3 regions of the Kluyvera sp. 142486 genome follow, and region 1 is predicted to be linked to each of the others. Evidence: predicted binding sites of a transcription regulator. Region 1 holds the regulator's gene; each other region holds the start of a gene.
What was found. Region 1 encodes CRP, which controls carbon source genes, mostly activating them, when cyclic AMP is high. Its sites were predicted from a motif close to ATGTGANNNNNNTCACAT; they were not measured.
Positions count from the first base shown of each region.

Region 2: the regulator CRP is predicted to act here: its motif matches at 3,852-3,869, upstream of psiE (phosphate-starvation-inducible protein PsiE).
Region 3: the regulator CRP is predicted to act here: its motif matches at 3,951-3,968, upstream of aaeR (HTH-type transcriptional activator AaeR).

Region 1 covers NZ_JBKHUI010000003.1:47,902-54,113, reverse strand. The annotation lists gene ACLGE8_RS04435 (aspartate aminotransferase family protein) at 1-112, shown strand, start outside; gene ACLGE8_RS04430 (YccS/YhfK family putative transporter) at 105-2,180, opposite strand; gene crp (cAMP-activated global transcriptional regulator CRP) at 2,235-2,867, opposite strand; gene ACLGE8_RS04420 (OsmC family protein) at 3,172-3,576, shown strand; gene ACLGE8_RS04415 (phosphoribulokinase) at 3,678-4,541, opposite strand; gene ACLGE8_RS04410 (YheU family protein) at 4,608-4,826, opposite strand; gene ACLGE8_RS04405 (hydrolase) at 4,823-5,845, opposite strand; gene mdcA (malonate decarboxylase subunit alpha) at 6,094-6,212, shown strand, end outside.
Region 2 covers NZ_JBKHUI010000013.1:35,380-41,591, reverse strand. The annotation lists gene malE (maltose/maltodextrin ABC transporter substrate-binding protein MalE) at 1-621, shown strand, start outside; gene malF (maltose ABC transporter permease MalF) at 747-2,291, shown strand; gene malG (maltose ABC transporter permease MalG) at 2,305-3,195, shown strand; gene psiE (phosphate-starvation-inducible protein PsiE) at 3,395-3,805, opposite strand; gene ACLGE8_RS15040 (GntR family transcriptional regulator) at 4,088-4,828, shown strand; gene ACLGE8_RS15035 (PTS sugar transporter subunit IIB) at 4,873-5,190, opposite strand; gene rpe (ribulose-phosphate 3-epimerase) at 5,199-5,858, opposite strand; gene ACLGE8_RS15025 (PTS sugar transporter subunit IIC) at 5,870-6,212, opposite strand, start outside.
Region 3 covers NZ_JBKHUI010000006.1:181,855-188,066, forward strand. The annotation lists gene ACLGE8_RS09270 (CoA transferase) at 1-661, shown strand, start outside; gene aaeB (p-hydroxybenzoic acid efflux pump subunit AaeB) at 740-2,707, opposite strand; gene aaeA (p-hydroxybenzoic acid efflux pump subunit AaeA) at 2,713-3,645, opposite strand; gene aaeX (p-hydroxybenzoic acid efflux pump operon protein AaeX) at 3,653-3,856, opposite strand; gene aaeR (HTH-type transcriptional activator AaeR) at 3,986-4,912, shown strand; gene tldD (metalloprotease TldD) at 5,036-6,212, opposite strand, start outside.

The sequences.
Region 1 (6,212 bases):
GAACGCAGGGCCGGACGTGATGCGCTTTGCGCCATCGCTGGTGGTGGAAGAGGTGGATATCGACGAAGGGATGCAGCGCTTCGCTCAGGCGGTCGCTAAAATCGTTAGCTAGTCCGTCGTTTTAACCAGCCTCCATGACGGGGGCGCTGCCGCCAGGCCACCGACGAGATGGTGTGCATAGTGCTCAGATGCCCCAGAATACGCTGAAGATGCTGTTCCATGGTGCTTAACGGCCCGTGGGACAGCGCATCCGGCGACTCCATAATATTCACCTCACCGCTGCTTCCCGCTTCATCGTACTCCAGACGCTGCTGACAGCGCTGAAGGGCAACCTCACAGGACTCCAGATACTGCTGCGCAAGGTCCGGCGTCAGCATGTTGTGCTCGCGCGCCAGCGTAGTCATGGCGTTGATGTGCTCGACGATAAACTGACTATGGGTGACCCACAGCTTCATGTCTTCCAGATAGCGCGGGTTGAAGCCCGGCTCCTGCATGGCCTGATTCAGCGTGTTGAAGAGCGTGTTGTGTGCCTGGTTGACGCGCATCCGCTGGTAGGCAAGCTTTGGTGCCTGCGGGTCGGGGCTCAGGATAAGACGAATAGCTTCCTGGTCGGCCTCCAGCGCCGCCTGGGCATTTTGCCGCAGCTGGCCGCTCTGCCACTGCGGCCACAGCCAGATCATGCCGCCAAAGGCAATCAGGCAGCCGATGATGGTATCGATAAAGCGCGCGACGATAAACTGCTCGCCGTTCAGCGTCAGAATTTGCAGGGTATATACCGCGGTGATGGTAAAGCCAACGGTGGCCCAGCCGTAGTGACGACGGATAATCAGGTAGCTCCCCAGCGTGACGATCAGCATGCCCGTTAACGCCAGCCCTTCTGAGGTGTGGAAGTGCAGAACCACGGCGGCAATTACTAACCCCGCCAGCGTACCTGCCGCGCGGTGGAAAATACGTACGCGGGTCGCGCCATAGCCGTTTTGCGTGACCAGTAGCACCGTCATCAGGATCCAGTAAGGCTTTGGCAGATGCAGCGCGGCACCCATCAGGCTGGCGATGCTGAGCATCACGCTGAGCCGGGCGGCATTACGCAGCGCCGGGGATTTCAGCGACAGGTAGTTTTTAAGCGCCGGGAGCAGAGGCAGGCGGCGCTCTTTATCGGCCATCAGGTTGCGCGGGTAGAGTGGGCGCTGGGAGCGCAGCACGCGGGCGATGCGGCTAAAGTGCCAGGCGCAGAACTGGCCGACCGGGTTGTCCGGGTGCTGGTCGGCAATTTTTTCCAGCGCGCCAATCTGCTTATCCATGTTGAAGCGAGTCGGGTAGCGGTGATAAAGGATGTCATCCGCCAGCACGCGCAGACGCGCGGCGACGGTCTGCGCATTCCAGCGGATCACCGCTTCGGCGTGGCTGCGTTCAACCAGCTTTTGCACCTCTTCCGGTTGGTGCAGGCTGACGGAGATGTGCTCCTGTAAATCGAGCCCCACCTGGAAGGCGCGCAGCAGGCGCTTGTAATCGTTATGCTGATTCGCCGCAAGCATGTGCAACTGCTGGTAGCACTGGGAGATCAGATCCACCACTTTTTGCTGGCGAGTCAGCAACGGCGGTAGCGCGGTGCTCGGGTCGGTGTGCTGCGTCAGCAGGCTATATTTCGCTTCACAGTATTCGGCGAGCTGGCGATAGAGCAGGCTCAGCGATTCCCGCAGCGGCTGTTCGCGCCACATCCAGAACCACCACCAGTTAAACAGCCCGTACCACAGCGTGCCTAGCGCGTAGAGCAGCAACGGCTCCCAGATGGGCATATTACCCGCCAGGCTTAGCGTAAAGATGGAGGCAATTAGCGAGGCGGGCAGTAGCCGCCCGTGTAGCGCGCTGATTTCTGCCGTGACGCCAAGTAGCAGCGCCAGCCCGGTGAGAATCAACGGTAAGGGAATATCGTCCGCCAGCAGCAGTTGCACGGCAAGGCTACAGCCGGCAAACAGGCAGCCGCCGATAATCAGGCGCTTAAAGAAGCGTTTATGCGGCGTGTCGAGGCCAGCGATATTGCAGCAGGCGGGCACTAAGGAGAACAGCAAACCTTGCTGGAGGTGGCCGAGAAGCAGCCCGATGGCAACCGGCAGGCATAACACCAGCGTTTGCCGCAGTGCATAGTTGACTTCCGGGTGGTAAATCAGCCTGCGCCACATAGGGGGAAAACAAAAATGGCGTATTGCTTTCACAATACGCCATTTTGGGCCGGATTAGCGGGTACCGTAAACGACAATGGTTTTGCCGTGAGCGGAGATCAGGTTCTGATCTTCCAGCATTTTCAGAATACGGCCCACGGTTTCGCGGGAGCAGCCAACGATCTGACCGATTTCCTGACGGGTGATTTTGATCTGCATACCGTCTGGGTGGGTCATGGCATCAGGCTGTTTTGCCAGGTTCAGCAGGGTCTGTGCGATACGACCGGTAACGTCCAGGAAGGCCAGGTTACCGACTTTTTCGGAAGTGACCTGCAGACGACGCGCCATCTGAGAAGAGAGACGCATCAGAATGTCCGGGTTAACCTGGATCAGCTGACGGAATTTTTTATAAGAGATTTCAGCAACTTCACAAGCGGTTTTTGCTCGTACCCATGCGCTGCGTTCCTGGCCTTCTTCGAACAGGCCCAGCTCGCCGATAAAATCGCCCTGGTTAAGGTAAGAGAGGATCATCTCTTTGCCTTCTTCATCCTTGATGAGTACGGCCACGGAGCCTTTTACGATGTAATACAGCGTCTCTGCTTTTTCACCCTGGTGAATCAGCGTGCTCTTCGATGGGTACTTATGAATATGGCAATGAGACAAGAACCATTCGAGAGTAGGGTCTGTTTGCGGTTTGCCAAGCACCATGCGCGGTTATCCTCTGTTATAAGCTCTTCCCAGCGGCAAAAACATTGCAGCCACTGGTTGCAATAGTATCCTTCCCGTTACCTGGGAAGTCGGCTGTCGAATCAGGTCGCAGCCTGTAATGTGATGTCCTCTGCATACATGCAGTACGTTTATGTATTACCGTAGCATCCCGACTGTTTTAGCATAGCTTTTGCCGTGTGTCTCCTGGTGTCTCGCTTCAGCATGACGCCGATCGCCTTCCATTGCGAGAATTGTTATGTGCGCGTAATCTGAGAAGAAAATTGCAACCTGGGAGTTAAATATTATGCAAGCGCGTGTGAAATGGGTTGAGGGGTTAACCTTCCTCGGTGAGTCAGCTTCAGGCCACCAAATTTTGATGGACGGCAACTCTGGCGATAAAGCGCCAAGCCCAATGGAAGTGGTGCTGATGGCCGCCGGTGGTTGCAGCGCGATTGACGTTGTCTCCATCCTGCAAAAAGGTCGCAATAACGTGACCGACTGCGAAGTGAAGCTCACCTCCGAGCGTCGTGAAGAAGCTCCGCGTCTGTTTACGCACATCAACCTGCACTTTATTGTCACCGGTAAAGAGTTGAAGGATGCTGCGGTATCGCGTGCGGTCGATCTCTCTGCTGAGAAATACTGCTCGGTGGCGCTGATGCTCGAAAAAGCGGTGAACATCACCCACTCTTACGAAGTGATCGAAGGCTGATTACATGCCAGACGTAGCCCGGCCGAACGTAGTGACGCCGGGGCTATTCCCGGAGTCGGTGCTAGCGCACCTCGTCCGGGCTACCTGGCTTGGTCTTGATGCTAGTTTCTGCCTTCCATCAGCCGCTGCACCAGCGGCATCATGATTAATTCCATCGCCAGCCCCATCTTCCCGCCGGGAACGACCAGCGTATTCATATGCGAGATAAATGACCCCTGCAACATGGCCAGTAGCCACGGGTAGTCGATGTGGTCGAGATTACGGAAGTGAATCACCACAAAACTCTCGTCCAGTGACGGAATGCTTTTCGCCGCAAACGGGTTAGAGGTGTCGACCGTCGGCACGCGCTGGAAGTTGATATGGGTGCGGGAGAACTGCGGGGTAATGAAGTTGATATAGTCTTCCATCGACCTCACCACCGAATCCATCACCGCCTCGCGGGAGTGGCCACGCTCGCTGGTGTCGCGGATCATCTTCTGGATCCACTCCAGGTTAACAATCGGTACTACGCCAACCAGCAGGTCAACATGGCGAGCCACGTCGTGCTGCGGGGTGACGACGCCGCCGTGCAACCCTTCATAAAACAGCACATCGGTCGGTTCTGGCAGCGGCTGCCACGGCGTAAATGTGCCGGGCACCTGGTTCCACGGTACGGCTTCGTCGTAGGTATGCAGGTATTTACGCGATTTCCCTTGCCCGTTCAGGCCGTAGTCGCGAAAGGTCTGTTCCAGCAGGCCAAAGTCGTTGGCATCCGGGCCGAAGTAGCTGATATGGCGGCCAAGGTCACGGGCCTTGCGAATCGCCATATCCATTTCAGGGCGGGTATAGCGGTGAAAGCTGTCGCCTTCGACTTCTGCCGCGCGCAGGTTGAGTTGAGCAAAGATTTTACGAAACGCGAGGCTGGTGGTGGTGGTTCCCGCTCCGCTGGAGCCGGTAACGGCAATGACCGGATGTTTGGCTGACATGCGAATAACTCCCTGAACAGACGACAACGGAAGCGGGGTAAAACGCTTCCTGTCGTTAGAGTATAGTTAACCGCGAAATTGGTTACGGGGCATGATGTTGACGGTCTCGTGAAGCTCAGACCAGACCAGCACCGCTTCGCCTGTTTGTAGCTGGTGTTTGACGTCGGCGACCTTTTGCGCAAGTGAACGTTCATATTCACCATAATCAGTGCCTTCGCGCAAGACAAAGCTTTCAATCAGATTATCCAGGGTCTCCGGGTCGATATCCTGCCAGGGAATCATCATGCTTTCGCTCCTAGCCACGGCATCAGCCAGGCGGGGATGCGCTTTTCCAGCCACATTTCCGGGTGGCGCAGGGTGCCGCCAATAAACCCGACGTGGCCGCCGTATTCGGTGAGTTGATAAACGACGTTATCCGGCAGCTCTTCCTGGGCAGGAATAGAGTGATGGTCCATAAACGGATCGTCTTTGGAATGGATGATCAGCGTCGGCTTGGTAATTTTGCTTAAGATAGGCATTGCGCTGCATTGACGGTAGTAATCAATAGCGTCAGCGAAGCCGTGGATCTTCGAGGTGATCGAATCGTCGAATTCACGGATGCGACGCATACTTTTCAACTGACGCAGATCCACCGGCAGCGAGCCAGGGTAGGCTTTGAGCTTACGCGCGGCGTTACCTTTCAACAGGTTCAGCAGATAGCGCTGATAGACCCGTGAGAAGCCTTTATCCATATGGTAGCTGCAGGCTTCCAGCATAAACGGCGCGGAGACAATCACTGCCGCATCGATCGGCACGTCATCACCTTCTTTTGCCAGCAGGCAGGCCAGCATATTGCCGCCAAGCGAGTAGCCGACCGCTGCCGTCGGCGCTTTACCGTATTCACGCTGTAGCCAGTTCAGGAACCAGGTGCCGTCTTCCGTTTCACCTGAGTGATAAATACGGTTCAGGCGGTTCGGCTCGCCGCTGCAACCGCGAAAATGCATCACCACGCCCAGCCAGCCTTGCGCTTTCGCCGCGTTAATCAGGCCATGCGCGTATGGGCTATGCAGGCTGCCCTCCAGGCCATGAAACACCACCAGACGAGGCTTATGCAGCGCACCCGCCGGGTCTTCACTCCACGCTAAATCGACGAAGTCGCCGTCCGGCAGCTCAAGGCGTTGCCAGTGCGGGGTGAATTGCAGTTTGCGACGAAGCAGGCGTGGCAGCATGGTCTGAAGATGACGATTGCTGATACCGCGCATGGGGACGAAGTCCGCGCTGCCTGGGGTGTCGATACTGAGATCGTGGTGGGTTGTTTCAGTCATAACTCGGCGATGTTTACCTGGAATCTGCGCCTACTATACCGTCACTTTGCCATCGTGTTTATGAAAATGAGGCATCGATAGTCGTTTTTATCCCGTCAGGATCTGATCCTAATCACAATTTGTTACTTCAATTATTACTCTCAGGCTAATGATTCTCTCCTACGCTTAATTGATGACTTTCTCGCCAGGGTGCACAATCTTTTCAGTGTTAAGCAATCAAAATGATTAGCTGAATCAGGAGGTTAATAATGTTATCTGGGCAAACACCAGCACGCGTCTGGAACACACGTCGCACCGAAAAACAGCGACGTCTGGCTTCCGTACCGGTGCAGGGTAAGGTTCTGCCGACCGCAGACCTGACCGCAAT
Region 2 (6,212 bases), on a different contig from region 1:
GGTGGTTACGCGTTCAAGTTTGAAAACGGCAAATATGACGTGAAAGACGTGGGCGTGGACAACGCTGGCGCGAAAGCGGGCCTGACCTTCCTGGTTGACCTTATCAAGAATAAACACATGAATGCGGATACCGACTACTCCATCGCAGAAGCGGCCTTCAACAAGGGCGAAACGGCGATGACCATCAACGGTCCGTGGGCGTGGTCCAACATCGACAAGAGCAAAGTTAACTACGGCGTCACGCTGCTGCCAACCTTCAAAGGCAAGCCGTCTAAACCGTTCGTTGGCGTACTGAGCGCCGGTATCAACGCGGCAAGCCCGAACAAAGAGCTGGCGAAAGAGTTCCTCGAAAACTACCTGCTGACCGACCAGGGTCTGGAAGAAGTGAACAAGGACAAACCGCTGGGCGCCGTTGCGCTGAAATCCTTCCAGGATACCTTAGCGAAAGACCCACGCATCGCGGCCACCATGGATAACGCCCAGAAAGGCGAAATCATGCCGAACATCCCACAGATGTCCGCTTTCTGGTATGCCGTTCGTACCGCGGTCATCAACGCCGCTAGCGGTCGTCAGACCGTCGATGCTGCGCTGAAGGACGCGCAGGGTCGTATCACCAAGTAATGTTTTTATCCCCTCTCCCTCAGGGAGAGGGTTAGGGTGAGGGTTGTGTTGCAACATCCGCCCTCACCCCGACCCTCTCCCCCAGGAGAGGGAGAAAAGCTCAAACGCTGTAGAGGAATATCCCCATGGATGTCATTAAAAAGAAACATTGGTGGCAAAGCGACACGCTGAAGTGGTCAGTGATTGGTCTGCTGGGCCTGCTGGTGGGTTACCTTGTAGTTTTAATGTACGCACAAGGGGAGTACCTGTTCGCCATCATGACGCTGATCTTAAGCTCAGCGGGCCTGTATATTTTCGCCAACCGTAAAACCTACGCCTGGCGCTACGTTTACCCTGGCATGGCCGGGATGGGGCTGTTCGTCCTCTTCCCACTGATCTGTACCATCGCCATCGCCTTTACCAACTACAGCAGCACCAACCAGCTCACCTTCGAACGCGCCCAGCAGGTGCTGATGGATCGTTCTTATCAGGCGGGCAAAACCTACAACTTCAGCCTGTTCCCGGCGGGTGATGAGTGGCAACTGGCCCTCACCGACGGCGAGAGCGGCAAAAATTATCTCTCCGACAGCTTTAAGATTGGCGGCGAGCAGAAGCTGCAGTTGAAAGAGACGGAAGCGCTGCCGACCGGCGAGCGTGCGCAGCTTCGCGTGATCACCCAAAACCGTCAGGCGCTGAACCAGCTGACCGCCGTGCTGCCGGATGAAAGCAAAGTCACCATGAGCTCGTTGCGCCAGTTCTCCGGCACCCAGCCGCTCTACACTCTGGCCGATGATGGCCTGCTGACCAACAACCAGAGCGGCGTGAAATACCGTCCTAACAACGACGTCGGTTTCTACCAGACGGTGAATGCCGATGGTTCCTGGGGCGATGAGAAGCTGAGCCCGGGCTATACCGTCGGTATTGGCTGGGACAACTTCACCCGCGTCTTTACCGACGAAGGCATCCAGAAGCCGTTCTTCGCTATCTTCGTCTGGACGGTGGTCTTCTCGGTGCTGACCGTGATCCTGACCGTCGCCGTCGGCATGGTGCTGGCCTGCCTTGTACAGTGGGAATCGCTGAAGGGCAAGGCCATCTACCGCGTGCTGTTGATTCTGCCGTACGCCGTACCGTCGTTTATCTCGATTCTGATTTTCAAAGGGCTGTTCAACCAGAGCTTTGGTGAAATCAACATGATGCTGAGCGCGCTGTTCGGTATCAAACCGGCCTGGTTTAGCGACCCAACCACCGCGCGTTCGATGATTGTGATCGTCAACACCTGGCTCGGCTACCCGTACATGATGATCCTGTGCATGGGCCTGCTGAAGGCAATTCCGGATGACCTGTATGAAGCCTCGGCAATGGATGGCGCGGGCCCGTTCCAGAACTTCTTTAAGATTACGTTACCGCTGCTGATTAAGCCGCTGACGCCGCTGATGATCGCCAGCTTCGCCTTTAACTTTAACAACTTCGTGCTGATTCAGCTGTTGACCAACGGCGGACCGGACCGTCTCGGCACCACCACGCCAGCCGGCTATACCGACCTGCTGGTGAGCTATACCTACCGTATCGCCTTTGAAGGCGGCGGCGGCCAGGACTTCGGTCTGGCGGCAGCGATTGCGACGCTTATCTTCCTGCTGGTCGGTGCGCTTGCGATAGTGAACCTGAAAGCCACGCGCATGAAGTTTGATTAAGGGAGACTCGAACATGGCTATGGTACAACCCAAATCTCAGAAACTGCGTCTCTTTACCACGCACCTTCTGCTGCTCGTTTTCATTGCGGCGATTATGTTCCCGCTGCTGATGGTTATCGCCATTTCGCTGCGCGAAGGTAACTTCGCCACCGGCAGCCTGATCCCGGAGAACATCTCCTGGGAGCACTGGAAGCTGGCGCTGGGCTTTAGCGTTGAACATGCGGACGGCCGCGTGACGCCGCCGCCGTTCCCGGTCCTGTTGTGGCTGTGGAACTCGGTGAAAATCGCCGGTATCACCGCGATTGGTATCGTGACGCTCTCCACTACCTGCGCCTATGCATTTGCCCGCATGCGCTTCCCGGGCAAAGCCACACTGCTCAAAGGGATGCTGATTTTCCAGATGTTCCCAGCGGTGCTGTCGCTGGTTGCCCTGTACGCGTTGTTTGACCGTCTGGGCCAGTACATTCCGTTTATCGGCCTGAACACCCACGGCGGGGTGATCTTCGCCTACCTCGGCGGTATCGCGCTGCACGTCTGGACGATTAAAGGCTATTTCGAAACGATTGATGGTTCTCTGGAAGAAGCGGCGGCGCTGGATGGCGCAACCCCTTGGCAGGCGTTCCGTCTGGTTCTGCTGCCGCTGTCGGTACCGATTCTGGCGGTGGTGTTTATCCTGTCGTTTATCGCCGCTATCACCGAAGTTCCGGTTGCATCACTGCTGCTGCGTGATGTGAACAGCTACACCCTGGCCGTTGGTATGCAGCAATACCTCAACCCGCAAAACTACCTGTGGGGCGACTTTGCCGCGGCGGCCGTACTTTCCGCTATCCCGATTACCGTGGTCTTCCTGCTGGCGCAGCGCTGGCTGGTGAATGGCCTGACGGCCGGGGGCGTGAAGGGCTAATTTTCATCAGCAATGCCACTGCTATTATCCTCAACTTGAACGTACCCTAACTTGTGACTGTTTGGCGCTCTTCGGAGCGCCCTTTTTTTTGTCGCAGGTAGCTCCGAGCCATTCCCGGCGGCGCTTCGCTTGGCCGGGCTACAGGGCCTGGTATTTGTAGGTCCGATAAGCGCAGCGCCATCGGGCAATCCAGCGCTGATTATTCTCGTTTAAGCCGCTTCGAGTTACACAGCCACAGCGTAATCACCAGCAGCAGAATAGCGGCGGAGTAAATCAGCACGTCCAGCGGTGATTTATGGTCGACGATAATCAGCCGCACAATCGCCGTAATGCCGATGTAGACAAAATAGCGCAGGGGAAAGTGAAAGCCTGACTGGAAGTACTTCACAATCAAGGCGATAAATTCAAAATAGAGGAAATAGACCACCAGCCCTTCCACCAGCTCGTACTTGCTGGTGCTTTCGGGGGCGAACAGCACGTCCGCCAGATGCAGCGTCTCTTTACCGAGGAAAACGACCAGGATCAGGCCAAGACTGAGCAGACCCAGGTTCAGCACGGTCTGCAGAATGGTGGAGATAAATTCCACGCGGGGACGAGATAGTGACGTCATGGCTAGCACCTCTTTCTCTGGGCCGGGATCTTTGTATAGCGCAGAAGTGTGATCCAGATCTACTTTTTTCGTGTATAACTTTATCTCTACCCACATCAAGCCAGTTAATTATCTATAAATTGAATATATATAAATAGAAATATAAATTGCATGAATGTTTATGATTAATAATTTTTTTTAGATGTTACTCGTCACGCTATTTCGTGTATTATCCATTTTTGTAATAATTAAACTTGGGCATCAGTATTAATCAGCGGATCGCATTTCAATGCAGGTATGATAATGAAAAAGATATTTAATAAAAGAATAATCAATAAACATATTGCCATTCCACTTTATTTTCAGATAAAGACTTTCATCGAAGACAATATTAAAAATGGACAATTAATTGAAGGCGATATGCTCCCTCCAGAAGATGAATTGTCAAAACTCCTGGATGTCAGCAGACCCACGGTAAGGCAAGCATTAAATGAGCTTTCAGCGGCCGGATATCTGGAAAGGAAAAGAGCGAAAGGAACCTGCGTTACGACCCCCAAAATTTATAATAACTATCTCAGTAAACTCGAAAGTTTCTATCATGAAATGGTTGATCAGGGCCAACAACCCGTCACAAAGGTATTATCATTATCTTTAGTAGAAAATGATGAAACTGTTGCGAACATTCTTGGCTGCAAGAGTGCAGTATATCTGGAGCGGGTTCGCTATATCGACCAGAAACCCGTCCTTTACATTGAATCATGGTTACCGGCTGCAATCTATAGCGGCCTTATCAAGGTTGATATGGAGAACAACTCCTTATATGACAAAATGAAGGAGTTAAAAAACCCTGTCGTGCGCGTAGAACGTCTGATCTCCGCCATCGCGGCGGAAACAAAAGATTCGCTCTTAATGGAAGTGCCGAGAAAATCTCCGCTGCTGCTATCAGTCACCACGGGTTATGATGTTAAGAATACTCCAGTTGAATACTCTATTGCTCGCTATAAAGGCAGCAGCCATAAATTCAAAATTGAATTACTAGTGTAAAACGTGATGCCAGGTATCACCTGACATCACACCCAAACCGAGAATCAATCATGCTTTATTAGCGTTAATGCATGCTTAAATACATTCTCACCATTCATCACACCATAATCACTCATATTGATTACATCACAATCAATACTATATTCTGCACAGATTGCCTTAGTAGTGCTTAGTTTATATCTCGCCTGTGGGCCAAGTAGAATAACATCAACGGCACTTTGTTTTAACGTTGATTCAATATCATTGACTGAAATTGCCCATATTGTCGCTTCAACGTCAATGGATTCCGCATATTTTTTCATTTTCGTGACTAACAGGCTGGTGGACATTCCAGCGGAACAACAAAGAAGAATATTGTACATAGCGCTACCTATTGATGACAATTTTTCATATTTTCGATTGCTGTTGAATAATCAACATCATCGCGAAATAGTCCTGAGGTGCCTGCGACAAAAATCCGAGCACCAGCTTCATAAAGCGGCGGGATGGTAGACAAGCTAATTGCTCCATCAACCGAAATTTTAATATCACGTGTCCCTAAAGAAATACCCTCGCTCAGTCTGGCGATTTTATCGATAGCGCCAGGGATAAACGTCTGCCCGGCAAAGCCAGGATCAACGGACATCACCAGCACATAGTCTATAATATCCATGACCTCTTCGATTACTGAGATAGACGTCCCCGGATTCAGCGCTACCCCCACTTTTTTACCGCATAACTTAATTTTCATTAACGTGCGATGAAGATGTGTGCAGGCTTCAGGGTGCACATAAATAATATCAGCACCGGCATCAGCAAAAAGTTGAATATAATCCTGTGGTTGGCTAATCATCAGATGCACTTCGGTTTCAATCCTGCTCATCTTCTTCACGGCCTGTAAATCGTGCAGTCCCAGGGAAAAATTGGGAACAAAAATGCCATCCATAACATCAATATGGAAATAGTCCGCACCGGCCGCCTCCAGACTTTTTATCTCATCAGCGAGATATGAGAGGTCAGCGCACATGATTGACGGAGATATTTTTATCATAATATTACCTATTATTTAGTAACGGCATCAGACTGCTTTCTTTTTTCAACATTCTCAAACATTCTGAAGAACGGGAAGTAAATAACGAGACCAAGGACAAACACGATTGCCTGAACGATAATAACTTTCCAATCCCCGGTGGAGAGAATCCCGCTAATAAACGGCGGCGTTGCCCATGGAACTCCAGCAAATGTACGAGAGATAAAGCCAATATCGGTTAGCAGATAAGCAACGGAGCACCCCAACGTTCCGGAAATGATAAATGGAATCATCAGGTAAATATTCATTGCCATTGGTAAACCAAAAACAATAGGTTCAATAATATTGAACATTGCGGCTGGAATAGAGGCAATG
Region 3 (6,212 bases), on a different contig from region 1:
TCGCCCGCGTATTTTGCCGTTCGACGTTGATACCAACCACGGCAAACGGAACGCATATCTGGAACTCTCCACTACCGAAGGTCGCGAGACGGCGGCGAAGCTTGTCCGCGAGGGCGATGTGTTTGTGCAAAGCTATCGTCCCGGTGCGCTCGCCCGCTATGGTCTGAGCGATGAAGAGATGGCGCAGATCAATCCCCAAATCATTACGGTTAACCTGAACTGCTACGGCCACCGTGGGCCGTGGAAATCGCGGCCTGGCTTCGAGCAGCTTGCTCAGACCGTGACCGGTATGGCGGTGGCACAGGGCGGCGCGGGCCAGCCGGCGCTGGGGCCAACCTATCCGAATGATTATCTCAGCGGCTATCTCGCCACGCTTGGCGTGTTGATGGCGCTGGAGCGTCAGCGTAATGAAGGCGGTGCATGGCGTGTAGATGTGTCATTGTGCCGGACGGCGACGTGGCTACAGCAGTTGGGAAGGATGGCGGATTATCAGACTATTGCGCCACCGAGCGAAGCGGCGATTACCCGTTGTATGGTGACCGAGCAGGGGCCATTTGGCGAGCTGCGCTATTTTAACAGTGCGCTGGAACTGGAACAGACGCCGATGGCGTTTGCGCTGCCGGCCATGCCGTTAGGAGCGCATCGCGCGGCGTGGTGGTAAGGCTCCCGGGGCCGCTGCGCTCGTCCGGGCTACCTGCAATTTGTAGCCAGGACGAGCGCAGCGGCCCCGGGAAAACGCTTAACTGCTCGTTAGTGCACCCTGATATTTATGCAGCATCGACACCAGCCGTTCGACCGGCTGGGTTACCTGTTCAGGCGCTTCCCAGACCCGCAGTTTTTCCTGATAAACTCCCAATTCTTCCAGCAAGCGCGTGAAGTAGTATCGGCGTTTGTCATCGCTGCTGGCAGAGATCACCTTGTCAGCCGTGCGGCGCAGCTGGCGGTGAAACGCCGACAGATCGTCATTCACCGGAATAGGTGCATCGCGCAGGCGCTGGTGCGCAATAATCAGCGTCAGTGCCAGGCGGAACTTGGCGATATCACCGGGGAACTTGTTCAGCAGCAAGAACAGCTGCTGATAGAGCCCCGGCAGGTGGTTCTCTTTCCGACGCGCCATATTGGTGGTCATCGCTGACACCGCCGCAAACACAAACTGGTTCAGCAGCACGCGCCCGGTACGCAGGCGGGAGTTATCGCGGATCAGCAAAATGACGATAAACGCCATGAAGCAGCCGACAATCTGCCCTAACGCGCTATCGAGAAACTGGCTGAAGTGGAAGGTCATCGGGTTATCCAGCACCAGAATGTTGATGGTACTGGCCAGCGCCCCCATCGAGCCCAGCCGCCGTTTTTGCACTTCAATACCGATAAAGAAGCACATCACCGCCAGGCTGATACACAGCAGCAGCATGCTTTGCTGGGTCGCGGGAATGATAATCAGGAAATAGAGCGCCCCCAGCGGCAGCGCTGCGATGGTGCCGTAGATAAAGTCTATCGCCACCATGCGCGGATTCGGCAGGCGCATCGCCAGCGAAGTGACCACGGCGATCATCACCATCGCCCCACTGCCGGAAGTCCAGCCGGTCCACAGCCAGAACAGAATGCCAAGCGCACAGGAGAGCGTGGTACGCCAGAAGTTAATCATCGCGTGGTGACGCTCGGCGGATTCCGGACGCACCACCACTTCACTTTGCAGAATTTCTTCTTCACGGGCGCTGATTTTGGCATTGCCAATCACCCCGCGCTTAAGCAGCAGATAGCGCGTCGCGGCCCCCACCCAACTGTAAATCGTTACCGGTGTATCGTGCTCGCCGGTCCACGCCAGCACCCGGCGCATCCGTTTAAGCTGACGATGAACATCCTGCACCGTTTCAACTGGCTCTTCGAACAGTTCGCGATAGGCGTCGGTGACCAACTCAGGACGCGAGTTTTGCATGATGAAGGTTTCACAGGCCTGGGTCACCATGGTCAGCGAAACGGTGTTCAGCGCCTTCAGGCGGCGATTAGCCCACGCCCAGCGCGAAGACTCCATATTCAGGTTGCCACGCATCCCTTCCAGCGCCGCCGTACGACGCAGCAGCGCCAGCCAGGCTTTGTCCATTTCATCACTGTCGCCGTGCTTAATACACAGTTGCATCAGGCGATATTGATCGATAAGGATACCGTCGAGCTCGTTATCGATCTCTTTTTTGATCGATCGCGGCGAAAACAGGAGATCGGCGACGATCGCACAGATAATCCCCAGCACAATCTCGCTGCAGCGCTCGACGGCAAACTGCGGCGTCAGCAGCGGTTCAGCCTGAATAGTGATGACGATAATCAGCGCCGTGTAGCCGGATAGCCCCCAGGCGTAGGAGTTTTCAACGCGCACCAGCGACGAAATCCAGGTACAGAAACCAGCCCAGATACTGCAGACCAGCAGCATCAGCAGCGGTGCGCGAATCATGGTGATGATAATCACCAGCGCGGCAATACAGCCGATAAAGGTGCCGACAATACGCAGCATCCCGCGATAGCGGATCGCCCCTGCATAGGGTTCCCCACCGGCGGCAAAGGCCGGGCCAGCCGCCACGATGGCGGCAGTCAGTACCGCCCAGCGGGGCGTTTCAAGCTGAAAGTGAAAGCCGACAAACAGCGCCAGCACCACCGCGCACGCCAGTTTGACGGCGAAGCGAATGTGCTGGTTGGCAATACTAAAAATGCCCATGGCGATTAACCGAACTCACGCAGGCGCAGCGCCAGCTTCTGGAAGAAGCTCATGCGGCTGGCATCGCGATCTTTCTCACCGGTAATGACCACCGTGGCGGTAGTACCTGCAGGCCACAGGTTGCCCGTCTCTTCATCCAGACGAATACGCACCGGCACACGCTGGGCCAGACGAACCCATTCAAGGTTGGAGTCGATGGTCGCCATCCCTTTGCTGTCGACGCTGCTGCTGGCGTTAGTCACGCCGGCCGCGAAGCTATCGACGGTACCTTTAATCACATGGTTGCTGCCCAGCGGGGTAATTTCGGCACGGTAGCCCGGACGTACGCTTGAGAGCTTGGTCTCTTCAAGGTAAGCCATCACGTAGAAGGAGTGCTGTTTGACCAGCGCCACCGCCGTCGAGCCGCGGGTGATAAACTCACCGGCATAGACGTTGAGGTTAGTCACCCAGCCATCTGCCGGGGCACGGATCACCGTACGATCAAGATCAAGGCGCGCCAGATCGCGGGTCGCCTGCGCTTTAGCAAGCTGGTGCAGCACGGTTTGCAGAACGTTATTGGATTGGTCAATCTCTTCGCGCGACATCGCGATGACGCCCAGCTTATTACGACGCCCGGCCTCACGACTTTTTTCATCGGCCAGCGCTTTGTAATAGGCAACGTCAGCGTCAGCCTCTTCCAGCGCCTTCTTGTAGCGTGGCTGGTCAATGATAAACAGCACCTGATTTTTGCTAACCAGTTGGTTATCCTTGACCTGTACGTCGGTAATCAGGCCGGAAACGTCAGGGGCAATGGCGACAACGTCCGCGCTAAAACGCGCATCGCGCGTCCACGGAGATTCGGTGTAATAGACCCAGGCGCGGAAAATTGCGATGAACGCCAGGATGACCAGTATCACCGTAATAGCGGTGCGGGAGATTTTTCTTGTTAGTGTTTTCACATCTACCTCAGACGAACAAACGTGATATTAGATAAAACAGGCAGCAGTACAGTGCGGTGTTGAACAACGCAGGATGCCAGACAAAGTCGTAGATCCCGGTCGGCGTCAGCACGCGACGCACCAACCAAAAAATGGCGAGCGATAAGAGCAGCTCAAAGAAAATCGGCGGGAATGAGAGACCGAAAATCACGATGACAGGAAACAGGCTCATGTTGACCTTACTAGACTAGCGTGCAGGTGAGATTGGAACTTTAATTATTCAGCTAACAGTATTTTAACGTAACTGTTATCGCCTTATCTACATAGTGTGATGCAAATCACTTTTAAGCCAGAGTGAACAATGGAACGACTAAAACGGATGTCGGTGTTTGCCAAAGTGGTCGAGCAAGGCTCCTTTACCGCCGCGGCGCGCCAGCTACAAATGAGCGTTTCGTCCATCAGCCAGACTGTCTCTAAACTGGAAGATGAGCTGCAGGTCAAACTGCTTAACCGGAGTACTCGCAGCATTGGCTTAACCGAAGCCGGTAAAATTTACTACCAGGGCTGCCGCCGTATGCTGTTCGAAGTTCAGGATGTTCACGAGCAGCTTTACGCCTTTAACAACACGCCAATTGGTACGCTGCGCATTGGTTGTTCTTCAACTATGGCACAAAATGTCCTCGCCGCCATGACGGCGGAGATGCTGAAAGAGTATCCAGGATTAACCGTGAATCTGGTGACGGGTATTCCGGCACCGGACCTGATTGCCGACGGCCTGGACGTGGTGATCCGCGTGGGCGCGCTGCAGGATTCCAGCCTCTTCTCCCGACGCCTGGGCAGCATGCCGATGGTCGTCTGCGCGTCGAAGAAATACCTCGCGCAGTATGGCGTGCCCGAAAAGCCGGCGGACCTCAGCAACCATTCGTGGCTGGAGTACAGCGTGCGTCCGGATAACGAATTTGAGCTGATCGCTCCTGAAGGGCTTTCTACCAAGCTGCTGCCAGAAGGGCGATTTGTCACTAACGATCCTATGACCATTTCCCGCTGGCTGGTTGCTGGTGCGGGCATTGCCTACGTGCCGCTGATGTGGGTGATCAATGAGATCAACAGCGGTGAACTGGAGATCTTATTCCCGCGCTATCAGTCCGATCCGCGCCCGGTGTACGCGCTGTATACCGAAAAAGACAAGCTGCCGTTGAAGGTGCAGGTCTGTATTAACTATCTGACCGACTATTTTGTGGAAGTGGCGAGGCTGTTTCAGGGAATGCGGGGAAGAAGGAAGGAATAGTCGTAGGCCGGATAAGCAAAGCGCCATCCGGCAGAACGCAGCGCATTGCCGGATGGCGCTTTGCTTATCCGGCCTACAAAACAGACATCAATGCACCTCATAATGGGGTGCATTTTTTTCAGATCAGGCGGTGCCGCCCACCGTTAAATTGTCCACTTTCAGAGTTGGCTGGCCGACGCCAACCGGCAGGCTCTGGCCTTCTTTGCCACAGACGCCCACGCCGTTATCCAGCTTAAGATCGTTACCCACCATGGAAACCTGCTGCATGGTTTCGATGCCGGAGCCAATCAGCGTCGCCCCTTTCACCGGCTTGGTCACCTTACCATTTTCAATCAGGTAGGCTTCCGAGGTGGAGAAGACAAACTTACCGGAGGTGATATCCACCTGGCCGCCGCCAAAGTTTGGCGCGTAGAGGCCGTACTCGACGGATTCAATGATCTCCTGCGGCGTGGATTTCCCGGCCAGCATGTAGGTGTTGGTCATACGCGGCATCGGCAGGTGCGCGTAGGATTCGCGACGGCCGTTACCGGTAGGCGCAACGCCCATCAGACGCGCGTTAAGTTTGTCCTGCATATAGCCTTTGAGGATCCCGTTTTCGATCAGCACGTTGTACTGACCCGGCGTCCCCTCATCGTCGATCGCTACGGAGCCGCGACGGTCAGACATCGTGCCATCATCAACGATAGTACAGAGTTCAGAGGCCACCAGCTGGCCCATCTGGCCGCTGAAGACCGAAGTACCGCGACGGTTGAAGTCGCCTTCCAGACCGTGGCCGACCGCTTCGTGCAGCAGTACGCCCGGCCAGCCTGCGCCCAGCACGACCGGCAGCGTACCCGCAGGCGCAGCAACCGCAGAGAGGTTTACCAGCGCCATGCGCACCGCTTCTTTCGCCCAGGCATCAGCGCGCACTTCACCGTCGAGGTCGGCAAGGAAATAGTCATAGCCAAAACGACCGCCGCCGCCGCTGGCGCCGCGCTCGCGTTTACCGTCCTCTTCCACCTGCACGCTAACCGACAGGCGTACCAGCGGACGCACGTCGGCGGCCAGTGTACCGTCGGTCGCGGCAACCAGAATCAGTTCATAGACACCGGTCAGGCTCGCCGTCACTTCCTGCACGCGGCTGTCCGCCGCACGCGCGACGCTGTCAACGCGGCGCAGAATATCCAGCTTCTCTTCGCGGGTCATGCTTTGCAGCGGGTCCAGCGAGGTATAGAGCGCAGGATGTTCTACCGCCCCCAGCGTCTGCACTTTACCGTTACCGGCATCGCGCACGATGGTACGCGCTGCCTGCGCGCTCTGT